Regions from separate parts of the Glutamicibacter sp. NPDC087661 genome, predicted to be linked through region 2. Evidence: riboswitches for the same ligand, from Rfam matches in the RefSeq annotation. Region 2 holds a riboswitch; each other region holds the start of a gene.
What was found. Region 2 has a riboswitch for thiamine pyrophosphate ahead of ACIOTN_RS00555 (ECF transporter S component). Riboswitches for the same ligand answer to the same signal wherever they lie in the genome.
Positions count from the first base shown of each region.

Region 1: another riboswitch for thiamine pyrophosphate. It lies ahead of thiM (hydroxyethylthiazole kinase); the one in region 2 lies ahead of ACIOTN_RS00555 (ECF transporter S component).
Region 3: another riboswitch for thiamine pyrophosphate. It lies ahead of thiO (glycine oxidase ThiO); the one in region 2 lies ahead of ACIOTN_RS00555 (ECF transporter S component).

Region 1 covers NZ_JBIUWE010000004.1:30,524-33,791, reverse strand. The annotation lists gene thiE (thiamine phosphate synthase) at 1-400, opposite strand, end outside; gene thiM (hydroxyethylthiazole kinase) at 393-1,187, opposite strand; TPP riboswitch at 1,177-1,271, opposite strand; gene ACIOTN_RS11595 (GntR family transcriptional regulator) at 1,306-1,674, opposite strand; gene ACIOTN_RS11590 (hypothetical protein) at 1,671-3,008, opposite strand; gene ACIOTN_RS11585 (hypothetical protein) at 2,995-3,225, shown strand.
Region 2 covers NZ_JBIUWE010000001.1:115,869-119,136, forward strand. The annotation lists gene ACIOTN_RS00535 (Na+/H+ antiporter subunit E) at 1-185, shown strand, start outside; gene ACIOTN_RS00540 (monovalent cation/H+ antiporter complex subunit F) at 187-453, shown strand; gene mnhG (monovalent cation/H(+) antiporter subunit G) at 453-857, shown strand; gene ACIOTN_RS00550 (DUF4235 domain-containing protein) at 914-1,165, opposite strand; TPP riboswitch at 1,241-1,361, shown strand; gene ACIOTN_RS00555 (ECF transporter S component) at 1,427-2,035, shown strand; gene ACIOTN_RS00560 (ATP-binding cassette domain-containing protein) at 2,032-3,268, shown strand, end outside.
Region 3 covers NZ_JBIUWE010000001.1:449,713-452,980, reverse strand. The annotation lists gene ACIOTN_RS02200 (thiazole synthase) at 1-598, opposite strand, end outside; gene thiS (sulfur carrier protein ThiS) at 601-846, opposite strand; gene thiO (glycine oxidase ThiO) at 873-1,970, opposite strand; TPP riboswitch at 1,968-2,072, opposite strand; gene ACIOTN_RS02185 (GNAT family N-acetyltransferase) at 2,152-3,111, shown strand; gene ACIOTN_RS02180 (mechanosensitive ion channel) at 3,195-3,268, opposite strand, start outside.

The DNA.
Region 1 (3,268 bases), on a different contig from region 2:
CTCCTACACCGAGGTAGTCGATCACCGAGGCGTCCTTGTTCGCCTGGGCCAATTGCTCATCGCTGGAAGCACTCAAGCCGATGATGCCCTCGCCGATGATCTGGCGAGCCAACTGTACCGGCACATCTTTTTGCCCGATATGGATGCCGTTCACTGCTGCGCCAGCAGCCCGTGCCGCGAGGTAGACGTCAATGCGGTCATTGATCAGCAACTGGGCTTTGCCCTCGGTGAGCTTGGCAGCCGCGCAGGCCAGCTCGAAGAATTCCCGGGCGCTTTCATCCTTGGCGCGCAGCTGGATCCACCCGATCCCTCCGGCGACGGCGCCCTCGATAACTTCCAGGGTGCTGCGTGGGGTGCAGCTGGCAGTGTTGGCTACTAGATAAGCGCCGTAATTATGCATGGTTCAATTCCTCGTACTTCAAAGTCTTCAGTTCCCCGGGATCGGCAGCCGACAGCGCATCAAGGAAGGCAACTGCGAAGCTGCCCGGACCGGAGCTGCCAGCCAGGGCCTTTTCCGCGGCCAGGCCATAGAAACCGTGGGCTGCGATGGTGGCCTCGAACGGGTCATCGTGGACCGCAACCATCCCGGCGCAGACCGCGCCCAAGGCGCAGCCGCCACCTGTCATCCGGGTCAAGCCAATTCCGTTGGTATGCACCAAGACGGTACGCGTGGCGTCGATGATGGCGTCAGCCTGGCCGGAAATGGCCACTACGCAGTCGTGTTCCGTGGCCAGTTCGCGTCCCGCCGCCAAGGCGGCAGAAACCTCATCCAAGGCATCGACACCGCGCGAAGCAGATTGCCGGCCGGCCAGGGCCAGGATTTCCGAGGCGTTGCCGCGAATCAGGGTCGGGCGTTGCCGGACAATGCGCCGGGCAAACTCCGTGCGCACCGGAAGCGCTCCCACTGCCACTGGATCCAGGACCCAGGGGGTGCCTGCAGCGCTCGCCGACTGCACAGCTTCTTCCATGGCGGTCAGCTGTTCAGTGCTTGGAGTTCCCAAATTCACCAATACGGCTGAAGCTGCCTGCGCGAATGGGCCGGCCTCTCCGGGCAGATCCGTCATGGCCGGGGAAGCCCCGGATGCCAGCAAGACATTGGCGGTGAAATTGGATACGACGGTATTGGTCAGGCAAAAAACCAAAGGTGATTGTTGCCGGTATTTTTGGGCAACTGCATGCAAAGCCATGCGACATCCCTCCGCTAGCGTGAACTAGATCAGGTTCTACGGGTCTTATCTCAGTCGGTTGATCCGACACCCCGTGTCACTGCCATAGAGCGTACGCACAACCGGTTCCGAGGACAAGTTACTTACGCTCGCGCCGCGCCACCAAGGCCTTGAGCGTGGCCGCATCCACCTTCTGCGCGGCCGCCAGCGCCCAGAGGTGATCCACGGCGGCCAGGAGATCTTCACTGGTATCCACCGGCTGCGGCCGCTCGTTGACTACTGTGCCGGCACGGCGCCGGGAGGTGATCAGCTCTTCGGCTTCCAGCTCCTTGTAGGCGCGCGCCACTGTACCGGCAGCGACGCCGAGGTCCGTGGCCAGCGCACGCACAGTAGGCAGCTTGCTCCCCGAGGGCAGATCTCCCAAGGAGATCAGTGAAGCAATCTGCGAGCGGATCTGCTCATAGGGCGGGGTAGCTGCTTGGAGGTCAACACTGATCTGCGTGCTCATGAAGTAGCTGCCGGCTGATGTTCCCGCACGAAGGCGCTACCGGGGCGCTCTAGGAAAATGACTGCTGGGACAACGAAGATGAGCAATGCAAAGAGTCCCAGCCCGGCCGGGAATCCGTAGCCAATGAGCAGCATGGCTACCACTGCACTGGTGTTAACACGCATTGAACGCAGTTCCAGGACCTTGCGGTACCAGATTTCTTCGGCCGACGAGACAGCCCAGGGAATAATTGCCCGGCGGGAGAACCAGACGAATCCAAGATGGGTTGCCAGCAACAGCAGGATCAAGCCTGCAACCATTGTCTTGCCTGGAGGCACGAAGCCCCACAAATAGTCCAGCGGCGGATCGAGCAGAAAATAGGTGCTGGTGGCAAACAGCAAGCCAGCGGCGATGTAGGACCACAAGGGCAGGGGCGCGTGGTACTTGGGTGCTGCAGACGCCTGCCGGGCCACCGTGCTGACGTAGCTGAGATAAAGCGCATTGAGAACGGCATAGCTCAAAGCCGCACCGGCAAAGATCATTAAGATCCACGTAGTTCGCTCATTGGTAGGCATCTGGAGCTCGTCATCCAGTGGCAAGAATGACCAGCCGATTGCAACGCTGAGCAAGGTGAGTGCTGCAGTTACGTATTGCAAGGTGAATAGTTGATCACGCAAACGCGAGAAGGCGGTCCGTTCCCTGGTGGTGGATTGAGCTGAGAATGTAGAGCGCGGTCCCCAGAAGAGCAACGTGAGGGCGACCGCAAGGGCGCCATAGCTAACGAACTCGTACTGTCCATCCGGCGAATTAGCCTGCGAGTAATTGACCACCGACACGGTGAAGGCCAGCAAGACGATGCCGATATTGCGCATCAAGCGGTTGAGCCAGACCGTGCGCAACGCTTGGTTGTCTTCGGCCGAGATGCCGGCCAAGGCAGGTCTTTTCAGGATAACTACGGTAATCACAGCCGCGGCCACGATGATCCCTGCCAGGGCCACGATGAATACCGGGAGCATCTGTGTGCCCGGCAACCGCCCATCATACGGACCCTCCGACGTGTATGAATAGATGCCGTCAAAATCAAAGGTCGTGAATTCCGAGGCCGGAACGCCAACGAGCCCTTCGACTTTGGACGCCGGCCACAGGGAGCCGACCGCGATCAGCAGCAAAAGCCCAACGAAAGCCCCTAGGGCCTTGGGAAATGGAGTTGTCAGGCTGCGGGCCTCTAATGAAGCGGTGCGCACTGGCTGGAGTTCCTTGGGCCAAGTGAACAAGCCGATGAGGTAAACCAGAAGAACCCAGATCCCCGGAGTGAGTGCTTCAGCGAGAGCCGAACCTGAATTGGGCTCGGTCATTGAAACGCGCCAGGTCTCGGACAAATCCCATGAGGTTGAAGCAAAGAATGCGATCAATGCGCACCAGAACGAGTGGGATCGGGCCCGGTCGATAGCTGGTGTTCCACGCCTGTGCGCCACCGAACGCAACCAAACGCAGATGATTGCGGCAACGAAAGCGATGGATATGGCGCTCGCCGAGAACTGGTTCATGGAAATCAATGTATCAACTATTTGATACATATTGAATCCTCCGGCGAATTAAACGATGAAAAATAGTC
Region 2 (3,268 bases):
TGGACCGCAGCTCGTCGACGCTGTACCTGCACTACATCGACATCGAGTCGCCTGCGGACGTGGAGAAGGCGCGTGCCGGCATCCGGGACATCGAACGCCGGCTGATCATGGCTATTGGCAGCCGAGACGAGTACGAAGCGATCAAGAGCGAATGCGGACCGAACTTTGATGCGAGGAAGGGGTAACATGCTGGATATCGTCATTTGGATCTGCGGCATCATGCTCGGGCTCGGTGCTGTCGCCTGCCTGGTCCGTGTTGCCAAGGGGCCGTCAATCCTTGACCGGGTGCTGGCCCTGGACGTGATGCTGCTGATCATCTCCGCCGCGCTGTGCCTGGAAATGGTGCTGCACAAGCACACCGACTACTTGCTGTTCGTCGTGGCCGCCTGCATGCTCGGGTTCATCGGTTCGGTGACCGTCTCGCGCTTCGTTTCGGATCAGAGGAACGCCTAATGGAAATCTTCCTCGATGTCCTCGTTGCCGTCCTGCTGATCCTTGGCTGCCTGATGTCATTGATCGCAGGTATCGGCTTGCTGACCTTCCCGGACATGCTCACCCGCATGCATGCAGCGACCAAACCGCAGGTACTCGGCTTCCTGCTGATTTTCGCTGGACTGGCCATTTACCTGCGCAGCTGGGCTGTGGTCCCGGTACTCGTGCTGGCCTGGGGAATGCAGCTATTGACCGCACCGGTTTCGGCCCACATGATTGGCCGTTCCGGCTACCGGACCAAGCACGCTGCCAAGGAAACCCTGTTCTCCGATGAGCTGAGCCACGTGGTCAACAAGGTCAACGGAACACCGCCGACCGGAACCACCCCGGTTTCCAAGACCGGATCGCCAGACGAACAAGATTGAGAAAAAGCGGGAGCCGCCCCTCTGGGCGGCTCCCGCTTTTGGCTCAACGCCGAAGCTTACTTGGTGAACTTGGCAACAACCTTGTTGGCGCTGCGGTCAGCCACCGTCTGCAGGATTGCTGCGACCAGGGCCGAAACGACTGCGAAGCCTAAGGCACGGCGGAAAGAAGCTTCCGCTGCTTCCTCAGTGCCCTTGCGTGGTGCTTTGCTGCCGGTTGCCTTCAACCAAAGGAAATCAACCAGCTTGCCGCCGAGCATGCCAGCGCCAACGGTGATACCGGTAGTGGCAAGTTTCTGCACTTTATCCATTTTTTCCTCGCGATCAAGCTCTTGACATATCGTTCCTCTGCCCAGCATACCTGCGGTATGGTGGGGGAGCAGTAATTATTCCGACAGGGGAGCGTCAGACTTTTAAAAAGTCGCAAGACGCTGAGAGTGCGATAGATCGCAGACCCTCGAACCTGCCCCGGCTAGTACCGGCGAAGGAAGTCGAGCATCTCGGATGCGGATAGGCGCGGCAGTATGCCCTCATTCCGTCCATCTCCCCTCCTTTCCACAGGAGGACCAGCAATGAACGAAACAGTTTCGAAGCAGCGGACCGGCTGGCGTGTAGTTGATATCGTCGTCGCCTCGGTGATCGCCGTCGCTTCAGGGGTCATTTTCTGGGCGTGGAGTGCCGGCTATGGCCTGTTCTCGCTCGCCTTTGCGGCTTTCCCGCCAGCCACCGCGTTGCTCACCGGCATGTGGCTCTTCCCGGCGGTGCTCGGCGCACTGATCATCCGCAAGCCAGGCGCCGCAATCTACTGCGAGCTGCTGGCCGCTGTGGTTGAAGCGCTGCTCGGCTCGCACTACGGCTTGACCGTACTGATGTCCGGCCTGGTCCAGGGCCTGGGTGCAGAGCTGGTCTTCGCAGCATTCCGCTACCGCAAGTGGAACCTGGGCGTGGCGCTGCTGGCAGGCTTGTTCGCCGGCTTGTTCGCCGGCATTTCCGAGGCCTACATCCTGGCCTACTACGTTGAGTACACCGCCGGAATGAAGATCTTCCACGTGATCGCCACCGGCATTTCCGGCGTAGTCGTCGCAGGGCTGCTGTCCTGGTTGGCCACGCGTGGACTGGCGAAGACCGGTGCATTGAGCGCCCTGCCGAGCCGGCGTGCGCACCTGGAAAGCGCAAAATGAGTTCCTTTGCCAATTCCGGCGCAGCCTCGCTGACACAGCGCGGTGCCGCCATCACCGCAACGGGGTTCGGCTGGCAGCACTCCGAGAGGAAGAATCCTGCCATCTCGGGACTGGACCTTGTGATCCACGCCGGTGAGAAGGTGCTGCTGGTCGGTCCATCGGGCGCCGGCAAGTCAACCTTGCTGCACGCGATGGCCGGGTTGCTGGAAGCGGATGAGGACGATCAGGTCGCTGGCCGGCTGCTCATAGATGGCAGCGATGCCTTCATCCGGAGCCACCCGGTGGGCTTGATGCAGCAAGACCCGGAAACCCAGGTAGTGCAAAGCAGGGTCGCCGATGACGTGGCCTTTGGCGCCGAGAACCTCGGAATGGATCCCGAACTGATCCGCCAGCGGATCCCCGAAGTGCTGGACGCTGTGGGTCTGGGTGCGCTGTCCTTCGAGCACCGCACCCAGCAACTTTCCGGCGGACAGAAACAGCGGTTGGCCTTGGCCGGCATTCTGGCCATGGAACCCAGCGTCATGCTGCTCGATGAACCGACTGCCAATGTGGACCCGCAGAGCATTGAGCTCTTGCGCGATGCGGTGCTGAACGCCGCCCGGCTTTCCGGTGCCACGCTGGTCGTCGTGGAACACCGGATTGAAGCCTGGGCGCAGCATGTGGACCGGGTTATCGTGCTGCAGCCCGGTGGGGGAGTCGCGCACGATCTGGACCCGCAGCAGCTGTACACCGATGAAACGGTGCGCGAGGAGCTGGCTACTGCCGGGCTGTGGATTCCAGGCTACTTCCCGCAGGTGGCCCGGGCAACGAACGGTGCCGGTGCCACGCTGCTGGAAGCGCAGCAGCTGGTATCCGCCCGCACCGCCACGGCACCGCGCACCCAAGCGGTGGACGTGAATGTGCAAGCGGGCACCGCGACGGTGATTCGCGGCGAGAATGGCGCTGGAAAGTCGACGCTGGCCTTGACCTTGGGCGGATTGCTCGTCCCGGCCGACGGCGGGTTGGCGGCCACCGCGCAACTGGCCGACGGTCTGGGCAACTCCCCGTTTGCCTGGAAGGCCGGTGCATTGATTGGGCGGATCGGTTCGGTGTTCCAGGAACCCGAACACCAATTCGTGACCCAGAGCGTTCGGGAAGAGCTGGCTTTCGCTCCCAGCCGCGCGCAGGCCAGCAGCGCCGATGCGCCGAAATACGAGCCGGCCCAGGTCCAAGCGCGCGTGGACGCGTTGCTGG
Region 3 (3,268 bases), 330 kb from region 2:
CGGTGCCCACCCCGGCGTCAAGGATCACCGGTACCTGCGCGCGGGAGACGATGGTGGAAATATTGTGCGGATTCAGGATCCCCAGGCCCGAGCCGATCGGCGCTCCGGCCGGCATGATTGCCGCAACCCCGGCGTCCTGCAGGCGTTGGGCAAGTGCCGGATCATCATTGGTATAGGCGAAGACCTGGAACCCGTCGGCCACTAGTTGCTCGGTGGCCGCATGCAGTTCCAGCGGGTCCGGCAGCAGCGTGTGCTCATCGGCAATGACTTCGAGCTTGATCCAATTGGTTTCCAGAGCTTCACGGGCCAGGTGCGCGGTGAGGATCGCATCGCGGGCGGTGAAGCATCCAGCGGTGTTGGGCAGCGCAATCACGTTGTTGCGCTGCAGCAGTTCATACACGTTGCCTGCGCCGGCCGCCGAAAAGTGGCGGATGGCCACGGTGGTCAGCTCCGTTCCGGAGGCCTGCAGGGCGCTTTCCAGGGTGGTCAGCGAACTCGCTCCCCCGGTGCCGAGGATCAAGCGCGAGGACAAGGTGCGTCCGGCGATCTGGAATGGGTCGCTGTGGATGTCCAGCTCGGTGATGTTGCGCGTTTCCATGCCTAGCCTCCCTGGGCCGCGGTAACGAGTTCAATGCTGTGCCCTTCGGCCAGCAGGTAGCTATTCCAGGCGCTGCGTGGAACGACAGCGCCATTGACGGCGGCGGCAACTCCGAGCTTGCTGCCGTCAGCGGCCACCGAGTTGGCGTCCAGTTCCTTGCCGATTTGCGTGCTGATGAATTCGCGAAGGGTGGTTCCTTCGTCCAGGTTCAGTTGCCGTGAATTGAAATTGATGCCGATGCTTGTCATGGTTGCTGCTCCGTTCGGTGAGCGGTCTAGGTTGCGTTGGCAAAGCGGTGGGGATCCACAGCCTGGTGCAAGGGGTGGGATTGGTGGCCGTGGGCGAGATCCGCAGTGAGCGTTGCGCCCAGCGGAGCCAGCAGCACGCCGTGCCGGGAGTACCCGGTGCAGAGCAGCAGCCCTGGATCAAGGCGTCCAAGCAGCGGCCGGTCATCTGGCGTGGCGGGACGTGCCCGGGCCGTTGCTTCGTTCAGCGTGCAGTCGCTGATGCCGGGGACCAGCTTTCTCGCGTTGTCCAGCAGCAGGTGCATCGCGCCAATGTTCACCGCTTGTTGCCGGTCTTCACGGACGCTGGCGCCAAGGACGAGGCTGCCGTCCCTTCTCGGCACCAGATACACCTGTTCCCGGTGCACGATGCCGCGGATGGTGCGGGTGATGAGCGGCGGGCCTGCTGGTCCCTGGATCCGGAGGATGTCCCCGTAGACCGGGCGCAGCGGAAGTTCGTTCAAGCCATCGAGGGTGCCAAGACCGGTGGCCACGATGGTCTGCTCCGCTTCGAGGATTCGGCCCGATGCGGTCCGCACAGCGGTGGTCCGCTTCCCGTCGGTCACCAGTGCCTGCGCCCGTTCCTCGACCAGGTGCGGACGCAGATGCTCCAACAGGATCTTGACGATGGATCGAGGGTCGACCTGGTGGTCATCTTGGCACAGGACCGCGCCGGCAATATTGGCGGCCAAGGCTGGTTCGAGCTTGCGGGCTTGGCTGGGCAGCAGCTTCTGCGCTGACAGGCCGAGGGATATCTGCAGTTCGGCCAGCTCGTGCAGGGCTTCGCGGTCCGCAGGCTCTGCGGCGACAACGAGCGTGGAGTTCTGCAAGTAGTCCGGGCGTTGCCCGGTGGCCGATTCGATGCGCTCGATGAACTGCGGATAGGCGGCATTCGAGGCGGCAAGCAGCTGGTGCAACGGGCCATTGCCCCAGACCGTTTCAGCTACCGGGGCCAGCATTCCTGCTGCCGCGTAGCTTGCACCTTGGCCGGGTGCCGGATCGATGAGGGTGACGGTGTGTGCGCGTGATTCCAGCTCGAACGCGACGGCCAGGCCGATTATCCCGGCGCCAACAATGTTGACATGCACAAGGGCACGCTTCCTTCCTACGGCGGCATGACCCGCATCAGGTGTAGCGGTCGGCTCGGTGCCCTCTCAGCCTGGTCGATTCAGGCTCCCGCGGATTACAGCGATTATAAGCATGATGCAGCTCATAAAGTCGAACTTCACTGAACGCAGTTCCGTCATCTTCTGTGATGTACTTGCTGACATGGCATTCCATGACTTCCCTATCGTGCTTTCCCAAGGTTCTGCGCTATCCAGCACCATCATCTCGTTGGAGCAAGAACTCTTGGAATCCAGCCAACGCCATAGCCAGGAGCAATTGCAGCGGCGCTTGCATCCTCGGTTCGCCGAGGTGGGAGCCAGCGGGCGAGTCTATGATCGCGAGGCCATCATTGCCCAGCTGGCCCAGGAGCCGGCACGGGATGCCGGGGCGTTGAAAGTCGAAAGCCCGGTGGCTCTCCAGCTTTCAGACCAGCTGGTGCTGCTGCGCTGGAAGCTGCTCTCCGGTTCCCCCAGCGAACGCAGTTCACTGTGGATCCATGAGCAGGGCCGCTGGCAGCAGCTCTTCCACCAGGGCACGGCCGCCGCTCATCCGCAGCCATCTGCAGGACCGAAGGAAACCGTGCATGCCGACGGTGAATTCTCGGTGCGCCGGCTGCGCCTTTCGGATGCCGAAGCGGTCTTCGAGGCATTCTCCTCGAACCCCGACATGTTGCGCCAAGGCGACGCGGATTCCCCGCAAAAGGCTGAGTCGTATGTGCGCGCACTGCTGGAGGCCGGGGAACGCCAGCAGGCGATGGCCGTCGCATATCGGGATCGGCTGGTGGGACTGGTGTGCGGTACGGTCGACCCGGCCAATCGGAACGCGTGGATTTGGTATTGGATGAACCAGAATTACCGGGGCCGGTCGCTGGCCACCCGCGCCGTGGCAACCTTGGTGGATTACCTGTTCGACGAGCTGGGACTGTACCGCTTGGAGCTGGGCTTGCGGGCAAATAATCCCGGGTCGAAGCATGTGGCAGAAAGCAACGGCTTCCTGCACGAAGGTGTCGAGCGGGGCAAATTCCTGGTTGCCGGAGAACGCATCGATGTGCACACCTACGCGCGGTTGCGTACCGATGGCGGCTCTGCGGTCATGCCCTTGCCGTGGGGCACGCAGCAGTAGCTTGGCGGGCATCAAAAAAGTCGCGGAATCCGGTTTTGGATTCCACGACTTCTTATCTGTCCCTCAGGTTTTGTGATGCGTGGTTAGATGCCTGGGTTCGATGCCGGTGGCGTCGAGTCCGGGCCATTGGTGGCCTGTTGGGCCTCCATCTTTTTCA